One region of the Paenirhodobacter sp. genome, then DNA from elsewhere that is predicted to be linked to it. Evidence: riboswitches for the same ligand, from Rfam matches in the RefSeq annotation. Region 1 holds a riboswitch; each other region holds the start of a gene.

Region 1 (7,210 bases):
CCTCGGCGACGGCGGTGAGGAAGCGGAGCTGGCGCAGGGTGATCATGCGGGAATCGTAATAGAAAAAGGCAATAAGTGAAAGCGTATCAATCAATTTCACCAATGTAATTCCGGGGGGTAGGAAGTCTGCATCGAAACGACAGAGACCCGAAAGGAAAACCGATGACCGACCTGACCCAGACCCAGCCCCGGATGCCCGGCCTGAACGTCGCCGCCCCCGACTTCGACGCGCCGACGACCCACGGCCGCCGCACCCTCGCCGATTACCGCGGCAAATGGCTGGTGCTGTTCTCGCACCCGGCCGATTTCACCCCGGTCTGCACCACCGAATTCATCGCCTTCGCCAAGCGCCAGGCCGATTTCGCCGCGCGCAACACCGAGCTGCTCGGCCTCTCGATCGACAGCCACTATTCGCACATCGCCTGGATGCGCAACATCGAGGAGAAGTTCGGCACCAAGATCACCTTCCCGATCATCGCCGATCTGAGCATGGAGGTGGCCTCGGCCTATGGCATGATCCAGCCCGGCGCCTCCGACACCTCGGCGGTGCGCGCCACCTTCCTGATCGACCCGGAGGGCAAGCTGCGCGCGATGCTCTATTATCCGATGGTCGCCGGCCGCTCGGTCGACGAGATCTACCGGTTGCTCGTGGCGCTGCAGACCGCGGCCGAGGAGAATTGCGCGATGCCGGAGAACTGGGCGCCGGGCAAGCCGGTGATCGTGCACACGCCGAAGACCCCGGAAGAGGCCGAGGCGCGTGCCGGCGAGGGCTATGACACCGTCGACTGGTATTTCTCGACGCGGATGCTCTGAGCCGACGGGGCCCCGGTTCCTGGGCGCCGCGCAGGGCGCGAATCGCGTGCTGAGCCGCGATCGCCCCCGCGCGGCGCCTGCCCCTGTCCGGGGGGCGGGGCCGCGCCCGGGCAATGTCTCGAATGCCGCGCCGGAGGTCGCATTTGCGGCGCGCCGGGCGCGGCATTCTGTCAATCTGGCGGGGCAGGGTGCCTGCGCCCCGGCCCCGGGACGCAGGAGAATTGGGAAAGCCGGTGGGAGACCGGCGCTGCCCCCGCAACGGTATGGGAGAGGCGGTCGGATCCGCCGGGCGGAGGCCCGGAGGGCGCGTCCGCGGCGTGCAGGCGCCTCCCGAGCCCGGACACCAGCCTTGCGGCCCCGGGCTTCGGCCCTTCTTTCAACCTGTCCGCGCGGGGAGGCGTGGCCCAAAGAGGTGCAAGATGCTGAGCGCATCCGAGATCCGCGCGGAACTGGCCGCGCGCCGCGAGAACTATTCCCTGAGCCACGAGCTTTATTGCGACGAGGGCGTGCTCCAGGCCGATCTGGACCAGATCTTCTACCGCGAATGGCTGTTCGCGGTGCCCGCCTGCGAACTGCCCAAGCCCGGCAATTACGCGACGCTTCAGGTCGGCGCCTATCCGGTGATCGTGGTGCGCGGCGCCGATGGCATGATCCGCGCCTTCCACAACGTCTGCCGCCACCGCGGCCAGCGGCTCTGCTCGGCGCCGAGCGGCACCACCGCGAAGCTCGTCTGCCCCTACCACCAGTGGACCTACGAGCTCGACGGCCGGCTGATCTGGGCGCGCGACATGCAGGAGGATTTCGACGCCTCGAAACACGGGCTGAAGAAGGTCCATTGCGTCGATATCGGCGGCATGGTCTTCATCTGCCTCGCCGAAGTGCCGCCGCCGATCGCCGATCTCGCCCAGACGCTCGGCCGCTACCTCGCCCCCGCCGGGCTGAAGGAGGCGAAGGTCGCGTTTTCCTCGACCATCGTCGAGAAGGGCAACTGGAAGCTGGTGATCGAGAACAACCGCGAATGCTACCATTGCGGCGGCTCGCATCCCTCGCTCTGCCGGACCTATTCCGACAACCCGCGGATGACCGCGATGGAAGGCCCCGACGCGGCGAGCCCGGACATCCTCGCGCATTGGAAACGCTGCGAGGAGGCGGGGCTGCCCTCGCGCTTCACCGCGCATCCGCGGATGCAGTGGCGCCTCGCGCGGATCCCGCTTCTGAACAACGCCGAAAGCTACACGATGAGCACGAAGGCGGCGGTGACCGGTCATCGCATGGGGCAGATGCCCTTCAGCGACGCGGGCTCGCTGCTGTTCTTCCACTATCCGAACACCTGGAACCACTTCCTCGCCGATCATGCGATCGTCTTCCGGATCCTGCCGCTCTCGCCCACCGAGACCGAGGTCACGACGAAATGGCTGGTGCCGGCGGATGCGGTCGAGGGCAAGGATTACGATCTCAAGACGCTGACCGAGGTCTGGCTCAACACCAATGACGAAGATCGTCAGGTCGTGGAAGAGAACCAGAAGGGCATCCTTTCCCCGGCCTACGAACCCGGCCCCTATTCGACGGTGCAGGAAGAGGGCGTGATCCAGTTCGTCGACTGGTATTGCGGCACGATGGCGGAGCGGCTCGGCCCGACCGCCCAGGCGGCGGAGTGAGCGGATGGTCAAGCCGCGCCTGAACTGGTCCGCCGAGCCCTGGTCGGATGACGAGATGCTCGAATGCGCGATGGTCGTGCCGGAAACGGCCGACACCGCGACCTTCACCTTCCGCGCGCCTTCGGGCGCGTGGTTCGACTACGAGCCGGGGCAGTTCGTCACCCTCGACCTGCCGGTCGATCCGGCGAAGGGCGCGGCGGGCAACGTTCAGCGCACCTACACGATCTCCTCGAGCCCCTCGCGGCCCTTGTCGATCTCGGTCACGGTGAAGGCGCAGAAGGACAGCATCGGCACCCGCTGGATGCTCGAACATCTGAAGCCGGGGATGAAGATCCGCGCCTTCGGGCCGAGCGGCATCTTCTCCTTCCACCGCCACAAGGCGAAGAAATACCTCTTCGTCTCGGCGGGTTCGGGGATCACGCCGATGATGGCGATGACGACCTGGGCCTGGGATTCGGGCGAGATGCCCGACATCACCTTCGTCCACGCGGCGCGGCGCCCCTCCGAGATCATCTTCCGCGAGCGGCTGGAGCAATTCGCCAACCGCGTGCCGGGGCTGCAGCTGCGCTTCTCCGTCGAGGAACTCGATCCGTTCCGCACCTGGCACGGCTATCAGGGCCGGCTGAACCAGATCATGCTCGGCCTGATGGCGCCCGACTACCTCGAGCGCGAGGTGTTCTGCTGCGGGCCAGAGCCCTTCATGCAGTCGGTGCGCGAGATGCTGATCTCGCTCGGCTTCGACATGGAGCATTACCATCAGGAAAGCTTCGGCGCCCCGGTGGCGAGCGAGGCGGAGGCGCCGCTGATCGAGGACGTCACCCCCGACGCGCAGGTCGCCGCCGAGATCACCTTCGCCGCCTCGGGCGTCACCGCGCCCTGCGCCGAGACCGACACGGTGCTGGCCGTGGCGAAACAGGCGGGGCTGAACATCCCCTCGGGCTGCACCTTCGGGCTGTGCGGCACCTGCAAGGTGAAGAAGCTCTCGGGAGAGGTGCATATGGTGCACAACGGCGGCATCTCCGACGACGAGATCGCCGAGGGCTATATCCTCGCCTGCTGCGCGAATCCGATGGGCAAGGTCTCGGTCGAGGTCTGATCCGGGGCATTGCCGGATGGGGGGCGGGAATCGCCCCCCGATTGTGCCCATTCGGGCGGCAAAGCGCGATTTTTGCTGCAGTTGCAAAATATTCCGCGCGCCCCCGCTTTATCTTCACCGTGAACTGCGCCTTAATCGGACCGCCATTAGGGTGCGTCGCGACCTGGTCCGAAAGGGCCGGCCGCGGGCGCCTCGGGGGGCCTTCGGGTCATGCCCTGCAACATCCCCGCCGGGGTTCCGGCGGGCCAGAAGGAAGCGATGCGATCATGGCGATTTCCAGGAAACTCGCGGACGAGTTGGACAAGCGGCGCGATGTCGCGCTCGAAGGCGGCGGCGCGAAGAAGACCGCCGAACGCCACGAAAAGGGCCGGCTCACCGCGCGCGAGCGGATCGAGGCGCTGTTTTCCGCCGGCACCTTCCAGGAATTCGGCCTGCATGCGCTGCACAAGACCCGTCATTTCGGGATGGAGGGCAAGGCGATCCCGACCGATGCGGTGATCACCGGCACCGGCTTCGTCGACGGCAGACCGGTCGCGGCCTTTTCGCAGGATTTCGGCGTCTCCGGCGGCTCGCTCGGCGAGACCCACGCCAAGAAGATCTGCCACACGCTCGATCACGCTATGAAGGCGGGCGTTCCGGTGATCGGCTTCAACGATTCCGGTGGCGCGCGGATCCAGGAAGGCGTCGGCGCGCTCTCGGCCTATGGTCAGGTGTTCTACCGCAACGTGCAGGCCTCGGGCGTGGTGCCGCAGATCTCGGTGATCGCCGGCCCCTGCGCGGGCGGCGCGGCCTATTCCCCGGCGCTGACCGATTTCGTCGTCATGACGCGCGAGAATGCGCAGATGTTCATCTGCGGGCCGGAGGTGATCCGCTCGGTCACCGGCCAGGTCACCACGATGGATGAGATCGGCTCCGCAGAGACCCAGGCCGGCGTGTCCGGCAACGTGCATTTCATCGCCGAGAACGACGCCCATGCCGTGGCGATCGTGCACAAGCTGCTCTCCTTCCTGCCCTCGAACAACATGATGGACCCGCCGCACCGGATCGAGGCGGATCTCTCGATCGCCGACGATCCCGGCCTCGACGATCTGCTGCCCGAGGATTCGAAGGCGCCCTTCGATTGCCGCGAGGTGATCCGCCGGCTCGCCGACGAGGGCGATTTCCTCGAGGTGATGGAAACCTTCGCGCAGAACATCGTGATCGGTTTCGGCCGGATCGGCGGCATCGTCGTCGGTTTCGTCGCGAACCAGCCGATGGTGAAGGCGGGCACGCTCGACATCGACGCCTCCGACAAGGCGGCGCGTTTCGTGCGCTTCTGCAACATCTTCAACATCCCGCTGGTGACGCTGGTCGACGTGCCCGGCTTCCTGCCCGGCGTGCTGGAAGAACGGCGCGGCATCATCCGCCACGGTGCGAAGATGCTCTTCGCCTATGCCTCCTCGACGGTGCCGAAGATCACGGTGATCATGCGCAAGGCCTATGGCGGCGCCTATCTGGCGATGTGCAGCCAGGACATGGGCGCCGATCACGTCTTCGCCTGGCCCTCGGCCGAGATCGCCGTGATGGGGGCGGAAGGGGCGGTGAACATCCTCTACCGCAAGGAGCTGGGGGAGGCCGAGGACAAGCGCGCGAAGGCGAAGGAGCTCGCCGATGAATATCGCGCGGAATTCGCCTCGCCCTATCTCTCGGCGGGGATGCTGTTCCTCACCGACGTGATCCAGCCGCGCCAGACCCGTTCGACGATCGCGCTCGCGCTGCGCGGGCTGATGTCGAAGCGCGAGACCCGCCCGCCGAAGAAACACGGCAATATCCCGCTCTGACGGAGGCGCGAGATGCTCGACAACCTCGAACTGATCGGCACCGGCTTCACCGTGGTGATGATGGTGCTCGCCGCGCTCTGGGGCGCCTGCGTGCTGGTGGCGATGGGCTTCCGCGCCGCCGCGCGCCCGGCGCCGGCCGCCGCGGCCCCCGCCCCGGTGGCGAAAGCCGCCGCCCCGGCCGTGCCCGCGGGCGTGCCGCCGCATCACCTCGCCGCGATCGCGGCGGCGGTCAGCGCGGTGCTTGGCGCGGGCTATCGCGTCACCCGCGTCGCGGCCCCGGCCCACAAGGTCGAGGGCTGGCCGATGGAAGGCCGGATCGAGACCTTCACCGCCCACCGGATCCGCACCGACTGGGGGCCGACGCGGCCCTCGCTCGGCGGCGAGACCCCCGACATCCTGAGAGGACAGAAACCATGAAACGTCTGCGCATCACCGTCGAAGGGGTCGCCTATGATGTGACGGTGGAGGAGCTCGACGCCCCCGCCGCCGCCCAGCCCGCCGCCGCGCCGATGGCTGCGGCCGCTCCGGCCCCCCGCCCGGTGGCGCCCGCGCCCGTTGCGGCCCCCGCACCGGCGCCCGCCGCCGCGGCCGGCCCCGGCGCGATCCCGAGCCCGCTCGCGGGCACCGTCGTTTCCGTCGATGTCGCCGTGGGCCAGGCCGTGGCCGCGGGCGACGTGCTTCTCGTGCTCGAGGCGATGAAGATGAACACCAATGTCGGCGCGCCGCAGGCGGGCACGGTGAGCGCGGTGCATGTCACCCCTGGCGCCACCGTGACTGAGGGGCAGATCCTCGTCACCCTCGCCTGAACGCTGACCGACCCGACCGCCAAAGGGGGCTCCCATGGACGGCACCGCATCCGGCTCGAAACTCGAGCAGCTCTGGAACCTGACCGCGATTCCCGACGTCACCTGGCAGATGGGGGTGATGTGGATCGTGGTTGCGGTTCTCTTCTACCTCGCCGTCTACAAGAAGTTCGAACCGCTCCTGCTGATCCCGATCGCCTTCGGCGCGCTGCTCGCCAACCTGCCGACCGAGGGGCTGATAAACGCGCCGGTGAACGGTGAGGCGGGGGGGCTTTACTACTATATCTCGATGGGGGTGAAGCTCGAGATCTTCCCGCCGCTGATCTTCCTCGGCGTCGGCGCGCTCACCGATTTCGGGCCGCTCATCGCCAATCCGCGCACGCTTCTCTTGGGCGCGGCGGCGCAGTTCGGGGTTTTCGCCACCTTCTTCGGGGCGACGATGATCGGGTTTTCCCCGCAGGAGGCCTCGGCGATCGGCATCATCGGCGGCGCCGACGGCCCGACCTCGATCTTCCTCGCCAACAAGCTCGCCCCCGACCTGCTCGCGCCGATCGCGGTGGCGGCCTACAGTTACATGGCGCTCGTGCCGATGATCCAGCCGCCGATCATGCGCGCGCTGACCACCAAGGCCGAGCGCAAGATCCGCATGCAGTCGCTGCGTCCGGTCTCCCGGCTCGAAAAGCTGGTCTTCGCCGGGATGGTGACGGTGGTGGTGATCCTGCTCGTGCCCGCCGCCTCGGCGCTGATCGGTATGCTGATGCTCGGCAATTTCCTGCGCGAGAGCGGCGTGACCGAACGGCTGACCAAGGCCGCGCAGAACGAGGTGATCAACGTCACCACGATCTTCCTCGGCACCTCGGTCGGCATCACCATGACGGGCGAGCGCTTTCTTGACGCGAGCACGCTGAAGATCCTCGGGCTGGGCGTCATCGCCTTCGGCGTCGCCACCGCGGCGGGGGTTCTGATGGCGAAGCTGATGAACCTGTTCTCGAAGAACAAGATCAACCCGCTGATCGGCTC
Region 2 (7,210 bases), on a different contig from region 1:
CCGCCGTCTATGTCACCGACGCGAGCCGCGCGGTGGGCGTGGTGAGCCAGCTTCTGAGCCCCGCGCATCGCGCCGATTACGCCGCAGGCATCCGCGCCGAATATGCCGATCTCGCCGCGCGCCATGCGCGGGACGAGGCGGCGAAGGTGCGCCTGCCGCTCGCGCAGGCCCGCGCCAATCCGCTCAAGCTCGACTGGGCGAATTACGCCGTTCCCGCGCCGAAGTTCCTCGGGCCGAAGGTGATCGAGGACTGGGATCTCGCCGAGATCGCGCGCTACATCGACTGGACGCCTTTCTTCCAGACCTGGGAGCTGAAAGGGGTCTATCCGCGCATTCTCGACGACGCGAAACAGGGCGAGGCGGCGCGCAGCCTTTTCGCCGACGCGCAGGCGATGCTCGCGCAGATCATCGCCGGGCGCTGGTTCACCCCGCGCGCGGTGGTGGGCTTCTGGCCCGCCGCGGCCGTGGGCGACGACATCCGCCTTTACACCGGCGAGGACCGCGCCGAGACCCGCGCCACGCTGCACACGCTGCGCCAGCAGACCGGCAAGCGCCCGGGCCGCCCGAATGTGGCGCTGTCCGATTTCGTCGCACCCGAGGGCGGGCCGCACGATTATGTCGGCGGTTTCGTCGTGACCTCCGGCCCCGAGGAGCAGGCGCTGGCCGCCGCTTTCGAGGCGAAGCACGACAATTATTCCGCGATCATGGTCAAGGCGCTCTCCGATCGTTTCGCCGAGGCGATGGCCGAGATGCTGCACGAGCGCGTGCGGCGCGAGTATTGGGGTTATGCGGCCGACGAAACCTTCGCGCCGGCGGAGCTGATCGCCGAACCCTATCGCGGCATTCGCCCGGCGCCGGGCTACCCGGCGCAGCCCGATCACACCGAGAAGGTGACGCTTTTCGATCTGCTCGATGCCGAGGTGGCGACCGGGGTCAAGCTTACCGAAAGCATGGCGATGTGGCCGGGCTCTTCGGTTTCCGGCCTCTATATCGGGCATCCCGACGCCTATTATTTCGGGGTCGCCAAGGTCGAGCGCGATCAGGCCGAGGATTACGCCGCGCGCAAGGGCATGGCCCTGGCCGAGGTCGAGCACTGGCTCGCGCCGGTGCTCAACTACATCCCGCGCCCGGAGGCAGGGGCGGCCTGAGCGCTCAGAAATCCCAGTCCTCGTCCTCGGTCGCGACCGCCTTGCCGATGACATAGCTCGACCCCGAGCCGGAAAAGAAATCGTGGTTCTCGCTGTCGGGCGACAGCGCGGCGAGGATCGCGGGGTTCACCTCGCAGGCCGCGGGGGGGAAGAGCGCCTCGTAACCGAGGTTCTGCAGCGCCTTGTTGGCGTTGTAATGCAGGAAGGCCTTCACGTCCTCGGTCAGGCCGAGCCCGTCGTAAAGCTCGGCGGTATAGCGCGCCTCGATCTCGTAAAGATCGAAGGCGAGGGCAAAGGTGAAATCCTTCAGCGCCTGCCGCCCGGCTTCGTCGAGCCGCTCCAGCCCGCGCTGATATTTGTAGCCGATGTAATAGCCGTGCACCGCCTCGTCGCGGATGATCAGACGGATGAGGTCGGCGGTATTGGTCAGCTTCGCCCGGCTCGACCAGTACATCGGCAGATAAAAGCCCGAGTAGAACAGGAAGCTTTCGAGAAAGACCGAGGCGACCTTGCGCTTCAGCGGGTCTTCGCCGGCGCGGTATTTCTCCAGGATCACCCGAGCCTTCGCCTGCAGATGCGGGTTTTCCTCCGACCAGCGGAAGGCGGCGTCGACCTCCTTCGTCGAGCACAGCGTCGAGAAGATCGAGGAATAGGAGCGGGCATGCACCGCCTCCATGAAGGCGATATTGGTCAGCACCGCCTCCTCATGCGGGGTGATCGCATCGGCCAGCATCGCCGGCGCGCCCAGCGTGTTCTGGATCGTGTCGAGCAGCGTCAGCCCGGTGAAGACGCGGATCGTCAGTTCGCGCTCCTCTGGGCGCAGCGTCGCCCAGCTTTGCACGTCATTCGATAGCGGCACCTTCTCCGGCAGCCAGAAATTCACCGTCAGCCGGTTCCAGACCTCGAGATCCTTCTCGTCCTCGACGCGGTTCCAGTTGATCGCCCGCGGCACCGTGATGCCTGCCTGATCCTTCATTCTCTCAGCCTTTCTGTGGCAAAATCCGGTGCTTAGAGCGTGCAGCTCACACAGCCCTGCACCTCTGTCCCCTCGAGCGCGCTCTGGCGCAGCCGGACGTAATAGATCGTCTTGATCCCCGCCTTCCAGGCCCGGATCTGCGCGCGGTTGATGTCGCGCGTCGTCGCCTCGGCCGGGAAGAAGAGCGTGAGCGAAAGCCCCTGATCGACGTGTTCGGTCGCCGCGGCATAGGTGTCGATCACCGCCTCGGGGCCGATCTCATAGGCGTCGCGATAGAATTCGAGGTTCTCGTTCGTCATGAAGGGCGCGGGGTAATAGACGCGGCCGATCTTGCCCTCCTTGCGCACCTCGATCTTCGCAACGATCGGATGGATCGAGGAGGTCGAATTGTTGATGTAGCTGATCGAGCCGGTGGGCGGCACCGCCTGCAGGTTGCGGTTGTAAAGCCCGTGGCGCATCACATCGGCCCGCAGCGCGGCCCAGTCCTCGCGCGTGGGCAAGGTCAGATGCGCGAAAAGCCGCGCCACCTCGGGCCGCGTGGGCAGCCAGTCGCGGGTGAGGTATTTCCCGAAAAAGCTGCCATCGGAATATTTCGAATTTTCGAAATTATGGAAAGCAGTGTTTTTCTCCTGTGCCAGAAGGCAGGAGGCGCGCAGCGCGTGATAGGCGACGGCGGCGAAATAGACCGAGGTGAACTCGATCCCCTCAGGGCTGCCGTAATGGATCCGCTCGCGCGCGAGAAAGCCGTGCAGGTTCATCTGGCCAAGGCCCACCGCATGGCTTTCGTCATTGCCGCGCCGGACCGAGGGCACCGCCGCGATCGCCGACATCTCGCTCACCGCGGTGAGCGCGCGGATCGCCGCCTCGACCGTCGCGCCCAGATCGCCGCCATCCATCGCGGCCGCGATGTTGAGCGAGCCGAGATTGCAGGAGATATCGGTGCCGAGGTGGTCGTAGCTCAGATCCTCGTGGAAGGTGGAGGCCTCGTTCACCTGCAGGATCTCGCTGCAGAGGTTCGACATCGCGATCCGCCCGGCGATCGGATTGGCGCGGTTCACCGTGTCCTCGAAGAGGATATAGGGGTAACCGCTTTCGAACTGGATCTCGGCGAGGGTCTGGAAGAAGTCGCGCGCGTTGATCTTGCGCTTGCGGATGCGCTTGTCGTCGACCATCTCGGCGTATTTCTCGGTGACCGAGATTTCCGAGAAGGCCATGCCATAGACGCGCTCCACGTCATGGGGGGAGAAGAGATACATCTCCTCGTTGCGCTTCGCGAGTTCGAAGGTGATGTCGGGGATCACCACGCCGAGGCTGAGCGTCTTGATCCGGATCTTTTCGTCGGCATTCTCGCGCTTGGTGTCGAGAAAGCGCAGGATGTCGGGGTGATGCGCGTTGAGATAGACCGCCCCCGCGCCCTGCCGCGCGCCGAGCTGGTTGGCGTAGCTGAAACTGTCCTCGAGCAGTTTCATCACCGGAATGACGCCCGAAGACTGGTTCTCGATGCCCTTGATCGGTGCGCCGGCCTCGCGGATGTTGGTCAGCATCAAGGCCACGCCGCCGCCGCGTTTGGACAGCTGCAGCGCCGAATTGATGCCGCGCCCGATGCTTTCCATCGTGTCCTCGAGCCGCAGCAGGAAGCAGGAGATCAGCTCCCCCCGCGCGCGCTTGCCGGCATTGAGGAAGGTGGGCGTCGCCGGCTGGAACCGGCCGGAGATGATCTCCTCCAAGAAGCGCAGCGCGAGCTCCTCGTCGCCGCGCGCAAGCGTCAGCGCGACCATCACCACCCGGTCTTCGTAGCGTTCGAGATAGCGCTGCCCGTCGCGCGTCTTCAGCGTGTAGGAGGTGTAATATTTGAACGCGCCAAGGAAGGTCGGGAAGCGGAACTTCTTCGCATAGGCCTCGGCCCAGATCCGGCGCTGGAAGTTTTTCGAATACTGATCAAGGACTTCGGCCTCGTAGTAGCCTTCCTCCACGAGGTAATCGAGCTTCTCGTCGAGCGAGTGGAAGAACACCGTGTTCTGGTTCACATGGCTGAGGAAATATTGCCGCGCGGCGCTGCGGTCGGCCTCGAAGCGGATCTGCCCGGCGCCGTCGTAAAGGTTCAGCATCGCGTTGAGCGCGTGGTAGTCGAGATCGGGTTTCACGGCGTCAAGCATGGCGGCTCCAGAAGGTTTCCAGCCCGGCGCGAATGCGGGCGATGTCGGTTTCGGTGCCGGCCAGCTCGAAGCGATAGAGCAGCGGCACGGCGCATTTCTCGGCCAGCAGGTCGCCGGCGCAGGCGAAGAGCCGGCCGAAATTGCGGTTGCCCGAGGCGATGACGCCGCGCAGGAGTGCGCGACGCCGGGGGTCGTTGAGAAAGCGGATCACCGGGCGCGCGACGGCGCCGTGGCCGCGCCCGTCGGCATAGCTCGGGCAGATCAGCACGAAGGGGGCCTCGGGCTCGGGCATCGGCGCGTCCTCGATGGGGATGCGCCGCGCCGGCAGGCCAAGCCGCGCGACGAAACGCGCGGTATTGCCCGAGGCCGAGGAGTAATAGAAAAGCCCGCCCATCGGCTCAGGCGAGCCGGCCGATCATGTCGGGACGGAACCCCGCCCAGTGCAGCTCGCCCGCCACAACCACCGGCGCCTGGCGATAGCCCATGGCGGTGACCGCCTCGAGCGCGGCGGCATCTTCGGTCAGGTCGACGAGGTCAAAGGCGAGGCCGCGGGCCTCGAGCGCGCGGGTGGTGGCGGTGCATTGCACGCAGGCCGGCTTGGAATAGACGGTGATGGTCATGGCGTTCCTGTCTTTCATGCGGGAACGCGCGCGGCGACGGCAAAGCCATGGCCTGAACACACGCCCCCGAACCCTCCGTTCGTGGTCATCGTCGTGCGTCCGGCAGGTCTCCTGGCTCGCGGGTCGTCGCCTTTGACCGGCCTTCCCGGGCCGGGGCCCAGTGGCGTGATCGGTCTGGCTCGCCGCTTACAGTTGCGGGGGCAGCGCCGGATTTGAACCGGCTTCCCTCTTGGCCTTCGACCGGGATCGAAGGAACCGAAGCACATGCATATTGCGTCTGATGTTAATGGTTAGTCAATATATGGTGTCGTCTTGCGCGAAATTTTCTCGCGCTCAGGGCGAGAGCCCGCCGTTGCGGGCGATCCAGTCGCTTGCGCCCTCGCGCACCGCGGCATGGACGGCGGCGCCCACTGCCTCGCCAAGTGCCGTGTGCAGGCCGGCGAAGACCTCGCGCCCGGGTGGGGCGGCCAGTGCAAGGCAATCGGTACCGGTGCCGGTGACGCGCCCGCCGGGAAGATCGAGCCCGGCCTCCATCACCGCGGCGGTGCGCGCCTGCGCCGCGATCGTCAACGCTTCGATCTGCGCGACCCGGCTCAGCCCCCAGCGCGGGCCGGGGCCCGCAACCTGCACGGCAATGTTGATCGTGCCGTAGCCGGGGGTATCCTCCGGCACGGCGCGGAAATGGCGTTGCCCGACCCGCTCGGCATTGCCGAGCCCGACCGTTGCCAGCGCGGCGGCGCGGATCCCCTCGACCTCGCGCTCGATGCGGACGAAGCGGCGGATGTCATGCGAGGTCAGCATCGTCACCGCGTCGGAAAGTCCGCGTTCGGCGAGCGTCCCGGCGATCCAGCGCCGCACGTCGAGCTCGGGCGTGAGATCGGCGTTGCGCACCTCGCGCCAGACGATGCGGCGGGTGGTGACGAAGCCCGCGCGCCAGGGCGCAAAGCTCAGCACCCGCTGCGGGCCGCCGAGATCGGCGACGAGCCAGGGCTGCGCGAGGTCGGGGGCGAGCAGCGTCAAACGATGCCTCCGAGCGGCTGCACCACGAGCCCGTCGGCGGTTTCGAGTGCGAAGGCGCGGATGCCGAAGACCTCGGCGAGGAGTTCCGGGGTCAGCACCGCGCGGGGCGTGCCGTCGGCGACGATGCGTCCGCGCGAGAGCACCACGAGGCGCGAGCAATGCCGCGCCGCAAGGCCGAGGTCGTGCAGCGAGGTGACCACCGCGCGCCCCTCGACCGCGAGGCTTTCGAAGACGCGCATGCAGGCGATCTGATGCGCAGGGTCGAGCCCGGCGGTCGGCTCGTCGGCAAGCAAAAGCGGCGTGTCCTGCGCGAGCGCGCGCGCAATCAGCACGCGGGCCTGCTCGCCGCCGGAAAGCGCCGTGGCCGGGCGCGCGGCGAAACGCGCGACATCCATCCGCGCCATTGCCGCAGCGACCTGCGGCGCGGCCTCGTCGCCGTTTTGCGCGAGCGCGACGAGATGCGCGACGCTGACGCCCCAGGCGATCTCGCGCGATTGCGGCAGCCAGGCGGCGGCGCGTGCGCGCGCGGCGGGCGGCAGCGCGGCGAGCGAGCTGTGCCCCGTGGCCGGGATCAGCCCGAGCGCGGCGCGCAAAAGCGTCGATTTGCCGGCGCCATTCGGCCCGATCAGCCCGACGCATTCCCCCGGCGCGACGTTGAGCGTGGCGTTTTCAAGAACGGTTTGCGTGCCGCGGCGAACGGTGAGGGCGTCGATCTCGAGAAGCGTCATGGTTGCCCCCGCAGGCGCCAGATCAGGTGCAGGAAGACCGGCGCGCCGATTAGCGCCATGACGACGCCGAGCTTGAGGTCGCGGTCGGGCAGGATCAGCCGCACCGCGACATCGGCGGCAAGCACCAGCGCCGCGCCACCGAGCGCCGAGGCGGGCAAAAGCCGCGCCGGGCGTGCCCCGACTGCGCGGCGCAGCAGATGCGGCACCACGAGGCCGACGAAGCCCACCGATCCGGCCACCGCCGTCGCCGCGCCGACCGCCGCCGCGACGCCGCCCACCACCTGCAGCCGCAGCCGCGGCAGGCTTACCCCCATCGAGGCGGCCGCGTCCTCGCCGAGCGTCAGCGCCTCGAGCCCACGGCCGGTGCGGGAAAGCACGAGCCAGCCGAGCGCCATCACCGGCGCCGCCATCACGACATGGGTGAAGGAGCGATCGGCGAGCGAGCCCATCATCCAGAACACGATCTCGTTGGCGGCAAAGGGGTTCGGCGCGAGATTGAGCACAAGCGCGGTGAGCGCCGAGGCAAGCGCCGAGAGCGCGATGCCCGCGAGGATCAGCCCGA
Region 3 (7,210 bases), on a different contig from region 1:
AGTCCTGACCCGAAATCACCAGATCCGGGTCGGACATCACCAGCGCCTCGAGCGGCAGGATGCCGCCATAGGGCAGGCCGAAGCGCTGCGCGAGATTGTCGAAACCGGCGCGCGCGATGATCGCGCCCGAAAGGCTGCGATCGCCGGTGGTATAGCCGTTCACCGCATAGGTCGCGGCGGTCGGGCGCTGCCCCGGCGGCGGTTCGAGCGCGGCCAGCGCGCTGTCGAAGCGCTGGGCAAGCGCCAGCGCCGCGCTTTCGCGGCCAAGCACCTCGCCCATGCGCAGGATATTCGCGCGCACATCGTCGAGCGATTCCCCGGGGCCGAATTCGACCACAGGCACGCCGAGACGACGCAGCATCGAAACCGTCACCCGCGCGGTATATTGCCCGGCGAGCACGAGATCGGGATGCAGCAGATAGACTTCCTCGGCGCGCCCGCCGTTGGACTGATAGGCCTTCGCCGCCTCCGCCATCACCGAGGCGCTCGGATCGGTGGCGAATTCGGTGACCGAGACGAGCTGCCCCGGCGCGGCCAGCATCATCGCAAGCTGATCGGTGCAGAGATTGATCGAAACCACGCGCCCGGGTGCCTCGGCCAAGGCCGGGACACCGAGGCCGCCCGCCAGAAGGCAGGCGGCAAGCAGGGCGCGCGGGCTTACCACCGCGTGTTCACCCCGACATAGAGGGTCCGACGCTGGCCGTAATAGCCCCAGGCCTCGGAATATTTTTCGTCGAAGAGGTTCACGACGCGGCCGGTGATCTCGACGTTGTCGGTCACCGCATAGCGCGCCGAGAGGTTCACCGTGGTGAATTCGGGCAGTTCCTTGGTGGCGTAGCTACCGAACCATTGCTGATCGTAGCTGCCCTGGACATAGCGTAGATCGGCGCTGACCGAGCCGCGCCCGCCGAAAGTGTCCGCCGTCGCCTGCAGGCCGAGCTCATTGCGCGGGCGGCGGGTGAGGGTGCTGCCGTTCGGGCCATGGGCGTCGGTGTAGGTGTAGCTCGCCTTCAGGTTCAGCCAGTCGTTCGCCTGCCATGCACCGCTCAGCTCGACCCCCTTGCGGGTGCTGGTGCCGGGCAGGTTGACCGAGGTGCTGCCGGCGGAGCTGATCATGTCCTTCACGTCGGCCTGGAACAGGGTCAGCCCGAGCGTGCCGCGCCCCTGGGCGAGGTCGTAATCGGCGCCGAGCTCGTAGCTCAGGCTGCGTTCGGGTTTCAGGTTCGGGTTGCCGGAATAGACGCCGGGGGTATAGCCGAACTGCTCGTACATCGTCGGGTAGACCGTGGCCTTGCCGACCGAGCCACGCAGCCGCCAGGCCGCCCCCGGCGCACGCCAGGCGGCCGAGAGGTTCCAGGAGGTCGGATCCTGGAAGACGTCGATCACGTCGTGGCGGATGCCCGCCTGCAGGTCGAGCCCGTTGTCGAAATGGCCCTGATAGTCGAGCGCGATCGAGCGGGTGTTGCGCGAGTCCTTGCCGCTCGACCAGGCGTCGGTGACGTCGAAGGTCTCGCGCTCGGCGCCGAGCTGGAGGTTCAGCTTCTGATTGGCTGTGCGCGCGTCACTGCCGTCGAGCGCGATGCTCGCGGTATATTTGAACGTGCGGCGGGTGGAGCCGTAGTCGGAATTGCCCCACGCCGGGCTGCGGTAGAAGGTGTCCTGATTGCTGCCCGAGATCTCGAACCGGTTCAGCAGCCGCCCGCCCAGCGCATCCGCCTCGAGCCAGAGCGAGCCATAGGTCTCGTCGCGGCTGGCGCTGTCGCCCGCGTTGACGAGGTAATCCTCGGGCCGCGTCGCCGCGCCGTTGGTGCTGAAATAGCTGTAGTCCTGCCAGATCCGGCGCAGGGTGAAGCCGGTCTTCACCGTGTCGCTGATCGCGTAATCGCCGTTGAGCGAGGCGGTATCGACGTCATTGTGCTGGATGTCGCCCTTGACCGAACCGTCGTTGTCGTTGTCGCGCCGGTTGTCGAGCGCGAAGGAAAGCTGGCCGCGCGCGAAGCGCTGGCGCAGGTAGACATTCGCGTCATGGCTGTCGTTGCCGCCGAACTCGAAGCCGCCGCCATAGGAGGTGCCCTCCTTCTCGGCGCGCTTGGTGGTGATCGCGATCACGCCGGCCATCGCCGAGGTGCCGTAAAGCACCGATTGCGGGCCGCGCAGCACTTCGATGCTTTCGATGTCGGCGACGGTGAGCCCGCCGAAGGAATAGGAGCCGTTCGTCGTTCCGTTCGCCTCGACGCCGTCGATCAGCACCTTGGTGTGGTTCGCCTCGCCGCCGCGGATATAGACGGCGGCGGCGGTGCCACCGGTGGCCGCGACCGAGACGCCGGGCAGGGCGCGCAGGGCGTTCTGCACCGTGGTGATGCCGCGCTCTTCGATGTCGCGGGCGGTGACGATGCTGTAGGCGCGGGTGAAATCACTGGTCGCAATGCCGGTGAGGCCGCCCCAGACGACGATCTCGTCGAGGCTGGTCGTGTCCTGCGCGAGCGTGGCGACAGGAACGGACAGGATTGCTGCGGTGAGCAGCAGGTGGCGCAGGGCGCGGGTGGATCGCATGGTTCACTCCCCTTCGCGGGCGGGGCCCGCATGACAAACAGGCCCGGGAGGAACTCCGCGGACCGAGACTGTCACCACTGCGGTTGACGCCGCTTCCTCGCGCCCCTCGCGCGCGGAAAGGGTGATCGTCCGAGCAGGTCTCCTGGCTCGCGGGTCTTTGCTTGGCCGGCCTTCCCGGGCTGTGCCCAGTGGCATCGTCGGCGTCGCTCACCGCTTACAGTTGCGGGGGCAGCCACGGCTTCGGCAGCTCCGGCGGAGCGGTCGTTCCGTGTTCCCTTTCAATCCGACCCTGAGGCCGGAACTCGAACGCTCCGGTGAAAGATCAAATCGGCCTGTGAGTCAAGCCCGCTGCGCCGCGGCACGCCTGCCGGGTGCCAGGCTGTGACTTTGCCGCGCGCCTCCGCAGCCTCACCCATTGATTTAATCAATCGTTTGATTATACTGCCGCCATGAGCGAACGACTCCCAGACCAGATCAAGCCTGCCGAGGGCACCGCGCGCGCGCTGATCGAGGCGGCGATCGAGATCTTCGGCAATGCCGGCTATGCCGCCGCCTCCACCCGCGAGATCGCCGCGAAGGCGGGGACCAATGTCGCCTCGATCGCCTATCATTTCGGCGGCAAGGAGGGGCTGCGCCTCGCCTGCGCGCGGGAATTCGCGGCGCGGATGCAGAGTGTGGTGATGGCAATGCCCGCCGAGGATCCGCCCACACCCGAAGCGGCGCACATCGCGATCCGGGCGCTTGTCTCCCATGTCGCGCCGCAGATGATCGGCAATCCGCAGATGCGGGCGATGATTTCCTTCGTGCTGCGCGAGGTGGCGGAGAACGGCCCGGGCGCGCAGGTGATCTACGACATCCTGATCCATCCGATGCACCGCCGCTTTTGCCGGCTCTGGGGTATCGCGACCGGACAGGCGCCGGAAAGCGCGGCGGTGCGGCTCACCGTCTTCACCGCGATCGGACAGATCCTTTATTTCCGCATCGGCGCGCCGATCGTGAGCCGCCGGATGGGCTGGGAGGCGATCGGGCCCGAGGAGGTCGCACAGATCACCGAAGTGCTGTTGCGCAATATCGAGGCGGTCCTCGCCGTGACGAAAGGAGAGGAAGGATGATCCTCTGTTCCCTGCCGCTGATCGCCTCGCTGCTGCCGGCCTGTGCCGCGCCTGCGCCGCTCGCCACCGGCTATGTCGAGGGGGATTACGTTCTGATCGCCCCGGTAAGTACCGCGCAGATCGACGAAACGCTGGTCACCCGCGGGGAGCGGGTGAAGGCGGGGCAGCTGCTCTCGCAACTCGAGAAGCGCGATGCGCAGATCGCGGTGGATCAGGCACGGGCGGCGGTGATGCAGGCCGAAAGCCAGCTCGAGAACCTGCGCGAGGGCAAGCGGCCGGAGGAGATCCGGGTGATCGAGGCGACGCTCGCCTCGGCGAAGGCGCAGCTTGCGGAATACGAGCGCAACTCCGCGCGCACCGAGGCGCTGGCCGCGAAGGGCACGGCGACGGTGGCGCAGCGCGAGGATGCGCAGACTGCGGTTTCGGTGGCGAAGGCGAATGTCGCCGAGATCGAGGCCAATCTGGTGGTGGCGAAGCTGCCCGCGCGCGCGGCCGAGATCGCCGCGGCGGAGGCGGCGGTGCATGCCGGGCAATCCGATCTCGACAAGGCGCAATGGGTGCTCGACGAACGCAGCCTGAGCGCCCCGGCGGCGGGGGTGATCTCCGACATCATCCGCCTGCCGGGCGAGATCGCAGGCCCCTCGGCGCCGGTGCTCTCGATGCTGCCAGACGATGCGGTGAAGCTGCGGCTATACGTCCCCGAGCGCGATCTGGCGCGGATCGCGGCGGGCACGATGCTTTCGGTGCATTGCGACGGCTGCGCGGGCGATCTGCGCGCCGAGGTGACCTATATCGCCGATGGCCCCGAATTCACCCCGCCGGTGATCTATTCGCTGCAGAACCGCCAGAAGCTTGTCTATCTGATCGAGGCGAAGCCGGCGCCGGGATCGGGGCTGAAACCGGGGCAGATCGTCGATGTCGATCTCGCCGGTAGCGGGAAATGAGCGCAGAGCCCGCCATCACCGTCACCGATCTCGTCAAGCGCTTCGGCGACAAGACGGTGGTCGACCATGTCTCGCTTGCGGTGCAACGCGGCGAGATCGTCGGCTTTCTCGGGCCGAACGGATCGGGCAAGACGACGACGATCCGGATGATGTGCGGGCTGCTCACCCCCGACGGGGGCGACGGGCGCGTGCTTGGCCATGACATCCTCACCGATCAGCGCGCGATCAAGCGCGAGGTCGGCTACATGACGCAGCGCTTCTCCTTCTATGAGGATCTCACGATCGAGGAGAACCTCGCCTTCGTCGCCGGGATCTACGGGCTTGGGAAACAGGCGGTGCGCGACACGCTCGCCGATCTTGGCCTCACCTCGCGGCGCGGCCAGCTTGCCGGCGCGCTCTCGGGTGGCTGGAAGCAGCGCCTGGCGCTCGCCGCCTGTATCATGCATCGGCCGGCGCTCCTGATGCTCGACGAACCCACCGCCGGCGTCGACCCGAAGGCGCGCCGCGATTTCTGGGACGAGATCCATCAGCGCGCTTCCGAGGGGCTCACCGTGCTCGTCTCGACCCATTACATGGACGAGGCCGAGCGTTGCCACCGGATCAACTACATCTCCTATGGACGGCTGATCGCGCAGGGCACGGTGGCGGAGGTGATCCGGGATGCCGCGCTGACGACCGTGGTGCTCGAAGGGGCGCAGATCGCGCAGGCACAGAGACTGTTGCAGGGCGCCGAGGGGGTCGATCAGGTGGCGGCCTATGGCAATACGCTGCATGTGATCGGGCGCGACGGCACCGCCCTGCGGCGCGCGGCGGAGGCGGTTGCCGCGCAGACCGGCTGCGCGCTGGAACCGGCCGAGACCAGCCTCGAGGATGTCTTCATCCAGCTCATGGGCGCATCGCAGGACAACATGCAATGAACCGGATCCTCTCGCCGCGCCGTCTCTTCACGATCATCCGCAAGGAATCGATCCAGATGCGGCGCGACCGCGTCACCTTCGCGATGATGCTCGGCGTGCCCTTGATGCTGCTGATGCTCTTCGGTTTCGCGATCAACAACGATCCGAAGGGCCTGCCCGCCGCGCTCGTCGCCCCGGTCGAGGATCGCTACACCCGCGCCATCGTCTCGGCGCTCGAACTTACCGGCTATTACCGCTTCGCCTATCCGCACGCCTCCGCCGATCAGGCCGAGGCGCTGATCGCGCGCGGCGAGGTGAGCTTCGTCGTCACCGTGCCCTCCGATTTCGGCAAGCGGGTGGCGCGCGGCGATCATCCGCAGATCCTGATCGAGGCGGACGCGACCGATCCGGCGGTGGCCTCGGGGGCGATCGGCACGCTCGGCACCGTCGCGGCGCAGGCGCTTTTGCGCGAGACCGGCAGCGAGGCGGCGGCGGCGCAGGCTGCGGCAAGCCAGCTCGATGTCGTCGTGCACAAGCGCTACAACCCCGAGGGGATCACGCAATACAATATCGTGCCCGGGCTTTTGGGCGTGATCCTGCAGATGACGATGGTGATGATGACGGCGATCGCGCTCACGCGCGAGAGCGAACGGGGCACGATGGAGAACCTGCTCTCGATGCCGGTGACGCCGCTCGAGGTGATGCTGGGCAAGGTGCTGCCCTTCTTCGTCGTGGGCGCGGTGCAGGTGCTGGTGGTGCTGGTTGCGGCGCGCACGATCTTTGGCGTGCCCTTCGTCGGCAATCTGGTGCTGCTGCTGGCCGGGGTGTTCATCTTCGTGATGGCGCTCGTCAATCTCGGCTATGTCTTCTCGACGCTCGCGCGCACGCAGATGCAGGCGATGCAGCTGACCTTCTTTTTCTTCCTGCCCTCGATCCTGCTGTCGGGTTTCATGTTCCCCTTCCGCGGCATGCCGGTCTGGGCGCAATGGGTGGGCGAGGCGCTGCCGCTCACCCATTTCCTGCGGATGATCCGGGCGGTGATGCTCAAGGGCGCCGATCTCGCCGCAGTGGCGCAGCCGATCGCCGCGCTGCTCGGCTTTGCGATTTTCTTCGCGCTTCTCGCACTCAGCCGCTTCCGCCAGACCCTCGACTGAGCGCGGCTTTGCGGCGCCCTTCGCCCGCGGCCTGACTCCGCGGAATTCATCCAGTGCGTGCATCGTGATATGCATGCGGGCGAATTTCGGCGTAAATTCAAGGCGAATCATTCCGTTGCAGCGATAGTGACCGGGAAAGCCGCGTGAAACCGATGTCAGAAAACCCCCTCCGCACCGCCCTTTCGGAGCCGCTCACATGAGCGGCGTGGCGCGGGTGGTGGCGGTGCGCGGGCCGGTGCTCGACCTTCGGGTCGAGGGCGATCTGCCCGCGATCAACGATGTCTTCGAGGTGTCCGGCCCCACGGGCAAGGTGATCTGCGAGGTGCAGGCACATCTCGACGCGAGCCATGTGCGGGGCATCGCGCTGCAGGCGACGCAGGGGATCGCGCGCGGCGCCGAGGTGCTTCTGACGGGCGGGCCCCTGCGGGTGCCGGTGGGGGAGGCGGTGCTCGGCCGGCTGATGAACGTGCTTGGCCAGACCGGCGACAACGGCCCGGCGCTGCCCGCCGATGCGCCGACGAGCCCGATCCACCGCTCCGCGCCTTCGCTCG
Region 4 (7,210 bases), on a different contig from region 1:
GCCGAGATCGCTGTCGGAAAAGGACAGCGCCACGAGATCCGCGGGCGTCTGCCCGAGATCCTGCGGCACGTCGCTCTCCTCGAGCCCGTGGCCTTCGCGGAAGACGAGATGCACCGCTCAGACCCCGAGCACGGTGCGGATCGCCGCGGCGTCGACGTCGCCCTTTTCGGCGATCGCGACGAGCGCGCCCTGCCGCGGCCCCACGCCCCAGGGGCGGTCGTATTGCATCCGCACCCGCGCCCCGACCGCCTGCACCAGAAGCCGCATCGGCTTGCCGCGCACCGCGACATGGCCCTTCACCCGCAGGATGCCGAGATCGCGCGCGAGCCGTTCGACCGCCGCACCGAGCGCCGCGGGATCGTCGATCTCGGGCAGCGCGATCGCCACCGAGTCGAAATCGTCGTGGTCGTGATCGCCCGCCCCGTCGTGATGCGAGGGCCGCGCCGAAAGATCGTCCTCCGCCGCCGCCGAAAGCCCGAGCACGACGCGCGGATCGACCGCGCCCTCGGTCACCGCAAGCACCGGCACGCCGCGCGGGTTCTCCGCGCCGATCACCGCGCGCGCCGCGGCCAGCCCCTCCGCCCCGGCGAGATCGGCCTTGGTCAGAAGCACGATGTCGGCACAGGCGATCTGATCCTCGAAAACCTCGGACAGCGGGGTCTCGTGCTCGACCGCCGCATCGCCCGCCTGCTCGGCCGCCACCGCCGCGGGATCGGGCGCGAAAAGCCCCGCCGCCACCGCCTCGGCATCGGCGAGCGCGATCACCCCGTCGACCGTCACCCGCGAGCGGATCGGCGGCCAGTCGAAGGCCTTGAGCAGCGGCTTCGGCAGCGCGAGGCCCGAGGTCTCGATCAGGATGTGATCGGGGGCGTGGGGCAGCGCGAGCAGCCGCTCGATCGCCGGGATGAACTCGTCGGCGACGGTGCAGCACAGGCAGCCATTCGCCAGCTCGAGGATGCTCTCGGCCGGGCAGTTCGCATCGGCGCAGCCCTTCAGGATCGCGCCATCGACCCCGGCGGTGCCGAATTCGTTGACGAGGATCGCCAGCCGGCGCCCCTCGGGATGGGCCATCAGATGGCGGATCAGCGTGGTCTTGCCGGCGCCGAGAAAGCCGGTGATGACGGTGACGGGGATCTTCTTGAGGTCGGACATCGGGAGCTCCTTCGATCAGTCCTGCTGCGGCGGCAGCCGCGCGACACATTGCTTGCGAAAGATCGCGGGGCGGGCGCGCCAGGGGATCAGCCCGTCGGGCGTGGCGGCATAAAGCGCCGCCCCCTCGAGCAGCGCGGCGAGATCGCGCGCGGGGTCGAGATCGCCGTAGACATAGGCCCAGCGCTCCGGCCCGCCGCTCAGCGCCGCGGTGCAGCCGCGCGCACAGGCCGAGAGGCATTCGACCGCGCGCAGCCGCACCCCCGCGGGCAGATCGCGCGCGGCCAGCGCCGCATGCAGCGCGGCGCCGGGGCGCGGCGCGTCACCGGGCTCCTCCGACGCATCGGGGACAGCGCCGCCGCGGGCGCGGCAGGTCGTGCAGATTGTCAGGGTCACCCCGCCCATCCTTGCTCTCCTTCTCGGAGCGGCGGGGGGGATCGGGCAAGCGCAGCCGTCGACGACAGGCTGCTCAAGCCGGCCGCGAGACACCCCGTTCGCCCGTAACACATCGTGCTGGCAGGTCTCCCGGCTTGCGGATCCCGGGGCCCGGGGGCCCCTGCGCTCCGCCCGCCTTCCCGGCCTTTTGGGGCCAGTGGCGATGGGCGAAACTCTCCGGTCACGGTCGCGGGGGCGGCTGCGCTTGGGCCAAAGGCCTGTCGCATTCCCTCTTCGCCTGTCATAGACAGGAACCAGCGCCGCCCACCTGAGGCAAAGCGCCCCCCCTTGTCAAGACGTCACGACCGAGGTTCCGATGCCCGCCCCGCCGCCTGCCCCGCCGCCCTCCGAAGCCGACCGCCACGCCGCGAAAATGGCGAAGATCAAGGCCGCGCGCGACAAGATGATGGCGACGAAGACCGGGGAGAAGGGGCTGATCGTCGTCCATACCGGAGCGGGAAAGGGCAAGAGCTCGGCCGGGTTCGGGATGATTCTGCGCGCGATCGCACACCGCATGCCCTGCGCCGTGGTGCAGTTCGGCAAGGGCGCGATGGAGAGCGGCGAGCGCGCGCTGATCGAGACGCATTTCGCCGATCTGTGCCAGTTCCACACGATGGGCGAGGGCTTCACCTGGGAAACCCAGGACCGCGACCGCGACATCGCGGCGGCCCGGCGCGGCTGGGAAAAGGCGCAGGCGCTGATCCGCGATCCGGCGATCCGGATGGTGCTGCTCGACGAAATCAACATCGCGCTGCGCTACGAGCATCTCGATCTGGCGGAGGTGCTCGCCTTCCTGCGCGACGAGAAGCCGCCGATGACCCATGTCGTGCTGACCGGCCGCAATGCGAAGCCCGAGCTGATCGAGCTGGCCGATCTGGTGACCGAGATGACACTGGTGAAACACCCGTTCCGCGCGGGGGTGAAGGCCCAGCCGGGGGTGGAGTTCTAGCGCCCCTGCGTCATCTGCAGATACCAGCCGCTCGCCGAGACCGCGGCCGCCTCGGTCAGCGACCAGGTGGTGCGTTTGGAGAAGGTCGGACCGCTGGAGCCGAAACGTGCCAACATGCCCACCGCGGAATGCGTCGAAGGGGCCGGCCGCTCGGTGAACCCCGCGACGACCTCGGGCTCGGCGACGCGCCGCTCACGCAAATAGGCGAAGGCCCGCAGGAACCCCATCTGTTCGTCGTCGATGTAGATAGATTCACGCGGCCACGAACCCGTTTCCCGGGCGATGAGAACCTCGAGCGCGCCGATGACGATCTCGTTGTCGATGAAGCTGGTCGTCATCGCCGTCGCCAGCGCCCAGCACAGATCCTTCGTCGGGAAAAACACGGTCGTGAGATCGCCGTCGGTTTCCGTCCGGAACGCCGAGACCCCGGAAGGCGCATCATAACCAAACTCGACCGCCGTTTCCTCCGCGATATCGGCGAAGACCTCTACCACGTCGATCGCCGTCTCCGGCAGCTGCGCATTCCGCAGTTCCAGCTCGGCCACCTTCTGGCTCAGCCGGGCGATCTGCAGCTCCGCCTCCTCGCGCGCGATCCCGTCGCTGCGCACCCAGCCGATCGCCGGGAAGCGGCGCTGGACGTCCTGCAGCGCGAACACCGTTTCCGCCATCAGCTCCTTCGGATCGGTCCAGTAGCGCACCAGCCGCGACGCCGTCATCTTGTCGCGAAACGCCCGCAGCTTCGCGCGGCCCGCATCGCTGGCTTCGATGTACTCGCCCTGCAATTTGTTGAACGGATCGCGATGCAAAAGCCGGATCACCGGCTTTCTCCGTTCGACGGCATAGTCGTATTCCATCTCGGTATAGCTCAGCCCGGTCTCGGGATGGATCGAGCCATAGCGCCCCGCCGAGATCAGGATGTAATAATCGGAGGCGTCGATCACCGTCTTGATGAGCTCGAGCTGCTCCGCGTCGGTCGCCGGGAAGAGTTCCATTCCCGCCGGGAAGCAATCCGCGCGCAAAAGCGCCTGCGAGACTTCCTGCCGCGCGTTCTGCAGATCCTGGAAGGTGGAGGAAATGAAAACCTGATACCGCTTTTCCATCTGGTCGCGCCGGGCCCCGTGACTTAGGTCTGGGCAAACACTACGGAGAAGCGCGAATGAGCGTCAAGCGAGCCCGATGACCCGGGCGCTGATGATCCAGGGCACCGGCTCGAATGTCGGCAAGTCGCTCCTTGTCGCGGGGCTGTGCCGGGCGGCGCGGCGGCGGGGCATCGACGTTGCGTCCTTCAAGCCGCAGAACATGTCGAACAATGCCGCGGTCACCGCCGACGGCGGCGAGATCGGGCGCGCGCAGGCGCTGCAGGCGCTGGCCTGCGGGCTCGAACCGGTGAGCGACATGAACCCGGTGCTGCTCAAGCCGGAAACCGACACCGGCGCGCAGGTGGTGGTGCAGGGCCGGCGCCGCACCACCACGCGCGCGCGCGACTACTGGGATCTCAAGCCGCAGCTGATGGGCGCGGTGCTCGAAAGTTTCGGGCGGCTGCGCGCCGCGCATGAGTTGGTGATCGTCGAGGGCGCGGGCAGCCCCGCCGAGGTCAACCTGCGCCGCGGCGACATCGCCAACATGGGCTTCGCGCGCGCGGCCGATGTGCCCGTGGTGCTTGCCGGCGACATCGACCGCGGCGGCGTGATCGCGCAGATCATCGGCACCCAGGCGGTGCTCGACCCGGCCGATGCGGCGATGGTTTCCGGCTTTCTGATCAACAAGTTCCGCGGTGATCCGAGCCTTTTCGACGAGGGCTACGCGCTGATCGCGGACCGCACGGGCTGGCGCGGTTTCGGCGTGCTGCCCTATTTCCCCGAGGCCGCGAAACTGCCCGCGGAAGACGCGCTCGACCTGCCCCGCCACGCGCGCGGCACCGGGCTGCGCGTGGTCTGCCTCGCGCTCTCGCGGATCGCGAATTTCGACGATCTCGACCCGCTCGCGCAGGAGCCGGGCGTCGATCTGACCCTGCTTGCCCCGGGCGAGCCGATCCCGGGAGACACCGATCTGGTGATCGTGCCGGGCACGAAATCGACGCGCGGCGATCTCGCCTTCCTGCGCGCGCAGGGCTGGGACATCGACCTCGCCGCGCATCTGCGCCGCGGCGGCCATGTGCTTGGCATCTGCGGCGGCTACCAGATGCTCGGCACCGTAATCCGCGACCCCGAGGGGCTCGAGGGTGCGCCGGGGGCGGAGCCGGGCCTTGGCCTCCTTGCCATCGAGACCGAGATGGTCGCCGACAAGCGCCTGACCCGGGTCAGCGCGACCGATGCGGTGACGGGCGCGGCGCTTTCGGGCTACGAGATCCACATCGGGCGCAGCGACGGGCCCGACCGCGCCCGCCCCTTCGCACGGATCGCGGGCACGCCCGAGGGCGCGCGCTCCGCCGACGGGCGGGTGGTCGGCAGCTACCTGCACGGGATGTTCGCCGAGGACGGCTTCCGCCGCGCCTGGCTTGCGGGCTTCGGGCAGGCGCCGGGGGCCTTGAGTTACGGCGCCGAGGTCGAGGCGGTGCTCGACCGGCTCGCCGATCACCTCGAGGCGCATCTCGACGTCACCGGGCTGCTCGCGCTCGCGCGCTGAGCCCGGCCCCTGCCCCGCTCAGGCCATGCCGCCATTCGCGCGGATCACCTGACCGTTGATCCAGCCGCCCTGCGGCCCGGCGAGGAAGGCCACCACATCGGCGATGTCCTCGGGCGCGCCGAGCCGGCCGAGCGGGTTCGCCTGCGCGAGTTTCTCGATCAGTTCAGGCGGCTTGCCGGCAAGGAACAGATCGGTGCCGGTCGGCCCCGGCGCCACGCTGTTCACGGTGATCGCGCGGCCGCGCAGCTCGCGCGCGAGGATCGGGGTGAGCGCCTCCACCGCGGCCTTGGTGGCGGTGTAGACGCCGTAGCTCTCGAAATGCGTCGCGACCACGGTCGAGGACAGGGTGACGATCCGCCCGCCGTCGCGCAGCCGCCGCGCCGCCTCGCGCAGGCACAGGATCGTGCCGGTCAGGTTCACCGCGATCTGCCGCGCGATCATCGCGTCGTCCGAGGCGGCGAGCGGCGCAAGCTCCATCACCCCGGCGCTGGTCACCACCAGATCGAGCCCGCCGAAGGCCGCCTCGGCCGCCGCGAAGAGCGCCGGCACCGCCGCCGGATCGGCGAGATCGGCCTGCAGCGCCTGCGCCCGGCCGCCCGCCGCGACGATCGCCGCCACCACCTCCTGCGCCGCGGCTGCGCTGCCCGCGTAAACCACCCCCACCGCATATCCCTCCGCCCCGAGCCGCCGCGCGATCGCCGCCCCGATCCCGCGCGAGCCCCCGGTGACGAGGGCGGTCTTGCCAGTGCCGGTCATCTCTCTCTCCTGTCCGATTGCCGAAAGAGGGATACACCCGCAGGTATTTCCGTATAATCCGCGATAATCCGGCATCACAATTCGGCAAGGACGAACAATCATGGACAGGCTCGATGCGATGCAGCTTTTCGTGCGGATCGTCGAGCGGCACAGTTTCAGCCGCGCGGCCGAGGATCTCGGCCTGCCGCGGGCGACCGCGACCGATGCGATGAAGCGGCTCGAGGCGCGGCTCGGCGTCACGCTGCTCGCGCGCAGCACGCGCCGGGTGCAGCCGACGCTCGACGGCGCCGCCTATTATGAGCGCTGCCGCGCGATCCTCGCCGAGGTGGCGGCGGCGGAGGAGGCCTTTGCCGGGGCCGCGCCGCGCGGCGTGCTGCAGGTCGAGGCGCACGGCACGCTCGCGCGGCATTTCCTGATGCCCGAGCTGCCGCGCTTTCTCGCCGCGCATCCCGGGATCGCGCTGCGGCTGAGCGAGGGCGACCGGCTTGTCGATCCGCTGCGCGAAGGGGTCGATTGCCTGCTGCGCGCGGGCACGCCGGCCGACAGCGCGCTGGTGATGCGGCGGGTCGCGCTGCTGCCCGAGGTGACGGTGGCCGCGCCCGACTATCTCGCGCGGCACGGTCGGCCGGAGCGGCTCGACGCGCTCGAGGGGCACCGGATGGTCGGTTTTCGTTCGAGCGCGACCGGCGCGGTGATGCCGCTCGACTTTGCCGAGGGCGCGGGGCGGCGCGCGGTGAGCCTGCCGGTGACGCTGACCGTCGAGGGGGCGGAAAGCTATCACGCCGCGGCGCTGGCGGGGCTCGGGCTGATCCAGCTGCCGCGCTATCACGCCGAGGCCGATCTCGCGGCGGGGCGGCTCGTCGAGATCCTGCCCGCGCATCCGCCCGCGCCGATGCCGGTCGCGGCCTATTACCCGCAAAGCCGCCAGCTCTCGCCGCGGGTGCGGGTGTTCATCGACTGGGTGGTGCAGGTCTTCGCCCGCGCAGAGACCCGCGCGGGCGGCTGAGCGGGATCAGACCGCGGGCTTGCGGTGCTGCGTGCCCTGCTCATAGGCATAGGCGCAGGCGAGCAGCTCCGGCTCGCTCCATTGCCGGCCGAGGAAGATCAGCTCGAAGGGCGCGCCCGAGGCATAATACCCCGCGGGCATGGTGACGCCGGGGATGCCGGCGATGTTCAGCTCGCCCACCGTGGTTTCGAGGATCGCATCGCCCGAATGCAGCCCGGGCAGCTCCTGCAGCATCTGCGGATAGACCAGCGCGTCGAGCCGGTGGCGCGCGAAGACCTCCTCGATCAGCC

What was found. A riboswitch is a leader RNA that binds a small molecule or an ion and turns the genes downstream of it on or off. The one in region 1 is predicted to bind cobalamin.
Region 2: it holds a riboswitch for cobalamin, as region 1 does, so the genes downstream of both, nrdH (glutaredoxin-like protein NrdH) here and AB7U46_RS05690 (aromatic ring-hydroxylating oxygenase subunit alpha) in region 1, are expected to answer to the same signal.
Region 3: it holds a riboswitch for cobalamin, as region 1 does, so the genes downstream of both, AB7U46_RS00805 (TonB-dependent receptor plug domain-containing protein) here and AB7U46_RS05690 (aromatic ring-hydroxylating oxygenase subunit alpha) in region 1, are expected to answer to the same signal.
Region 4: it holds a riboswitch for cobalamin, as region 1 does, so the genes downstream of both, AB7U46_RS11640 (DUF1636 family protein) here and AB7U46_RS05690 (aromatic ring-hydroxylating oxygenase subunit alpha) in region 1, are expected to answer to the same signal.

The regions. Positions count from the first base shown of each region.
Region 1 is NZ_JBFXGV010000009.1:7,456-14,665, forward strand. It holds gene AB7U46_RS05680 (LysR substrate-binding domain-containing protein) at 1-46, opposite strand, end outside; gene AB7U46_RS05685 (peroxiredoxin) at 163-813, shown strand; cobalamin riboswitch at 983-1,179, shown strand; gene AB7U46_RS05690 (aromatic ring-hydroxylating oxygenase subunit alpha) at 1,233-2,471, shown strand; gene AB7U46_RS05695 (2Fe-2S iron-sulfur cluster-binding protein) at 2,476-3,567, shown strand; gene AB7U46_RS05700 (acyl-CoA carboxylase subunit beta) at 3,834-5,387, shown strand; gene AB7U46_RS05705 (OadG family transporter subunit) at 5,400-5,804, shown strand; gene AB7U46_RS05710 (biotin/lipoyl-containing protein) at 5,801-6,193, shown strand; gene AB7U46_RS05715 (sodium ion-translocating decarboxylase subunit beta) at 6,228-7,210, shown strand, end outside.
Region 2 is NZ_JBFXGV010000001.1:157,262-164,471, forward strand. It holds gene metH (methionine synthase) at 1-1,148, shown strand, start outside; gene nrdF (class 1b ribonucleoside-diphosphate reductase subunit beta) at 1,153-2,124, opposite strand; gene nrdE (class 1b ribonucleoside-diphosphate reductase subunit alpha) at 2,157-4,280, opposite strand; gene nrdI (class Ib ribonucleoside-diphosphate reductase assembly flavoprotein NrdI) at 4,273-4,674, opposite strand; gene nrdH (glutaredoxin-like protein NrdH) at 4,679-4,900, opposite strand; cobalamin riboswitch at 4,985-5,174, opposite strand; gene AB7U46_RS00785 (adenosylcobinamide amidohydrolase) at 5,234-5,914, opposite strand; gene AB7U46_RS00790 (ABC transporter ATP-binding protein) at 5,917-6,648, opposite strand; gene AB7U46_RS00795 (FecCD family ABC transporter permease) at 6,645-7,210, opposite strand, start outside.
Region 3 is NZ_JBFXGV010000001.1:165,059-172,268, forward strand. It holds gene AB7U46_RS00800 (ABC transporter substrate-binding protein) at 1-664, opposite strand, end outside; gene AB7U46_RS00805 (TonB-dependent receptor plug domain-containing protein) at 658-2,553, opposite strand; cobalamin riboswitch at 2,669-2,874, opposite strand; gene AB7U46_RS00810 (CerR family C-terminal domain-containing protein) at 3,003-3,665, shown strand; gene AB7U46_RS00815 (HlyD family secretion protein) at 3,662-4,609, shown strand; gene AB7U46_RS00820 (ATP-binding cassette domain-containing protein) at 4,606-5,526, shown strand; gene AB7U46_RS00825 (ABC transporter permease) at 5,523-6,659, shown strand; gene atpD (F0F1 ATP synthase subunit beta) at 6,856-7,210, shown strand, end outside.
Region 4 is NZ_JBFXGV010000030.1:31,798-39,007, reverse strand. It holds partial or broken gene AB7U46_RS11650 (cobaltochelatase subunit CobN) at 1-114, opposite strand, end outside; gene cobW (cobalamin biosynthesis protein CobW) at 118-1,152, opposite strand; gene AB7U46_RS11640 (DUF1636 family protein) at 1,168-1,554, opposite strand; cobalamin riboswitch at 1,648-1,858, opposite strand; gene cobO (cob(I)yrinic acid a,c-diamide adenosyltransferase) at 1,901-2,533, shown strand; gene AB7U46_RS11630 (DUF4062 domain-containing protein) at 2,530-3,633, opposite strand; gene AB7U46_RS11625 (cobyric acid synthase) at 3,710-5,158, shown strand; gene AB7U46_RS11620 (SDR family oxidoreductase) at 5,177-5,914, opposite strand; gene AB7U46_RS11615 (LysR family transcriptional regulator) at 6,015-6,920, shown strand; gene AB7U46_RS11610 (amidase) at 6,927-7,210, opposite strand, start outside.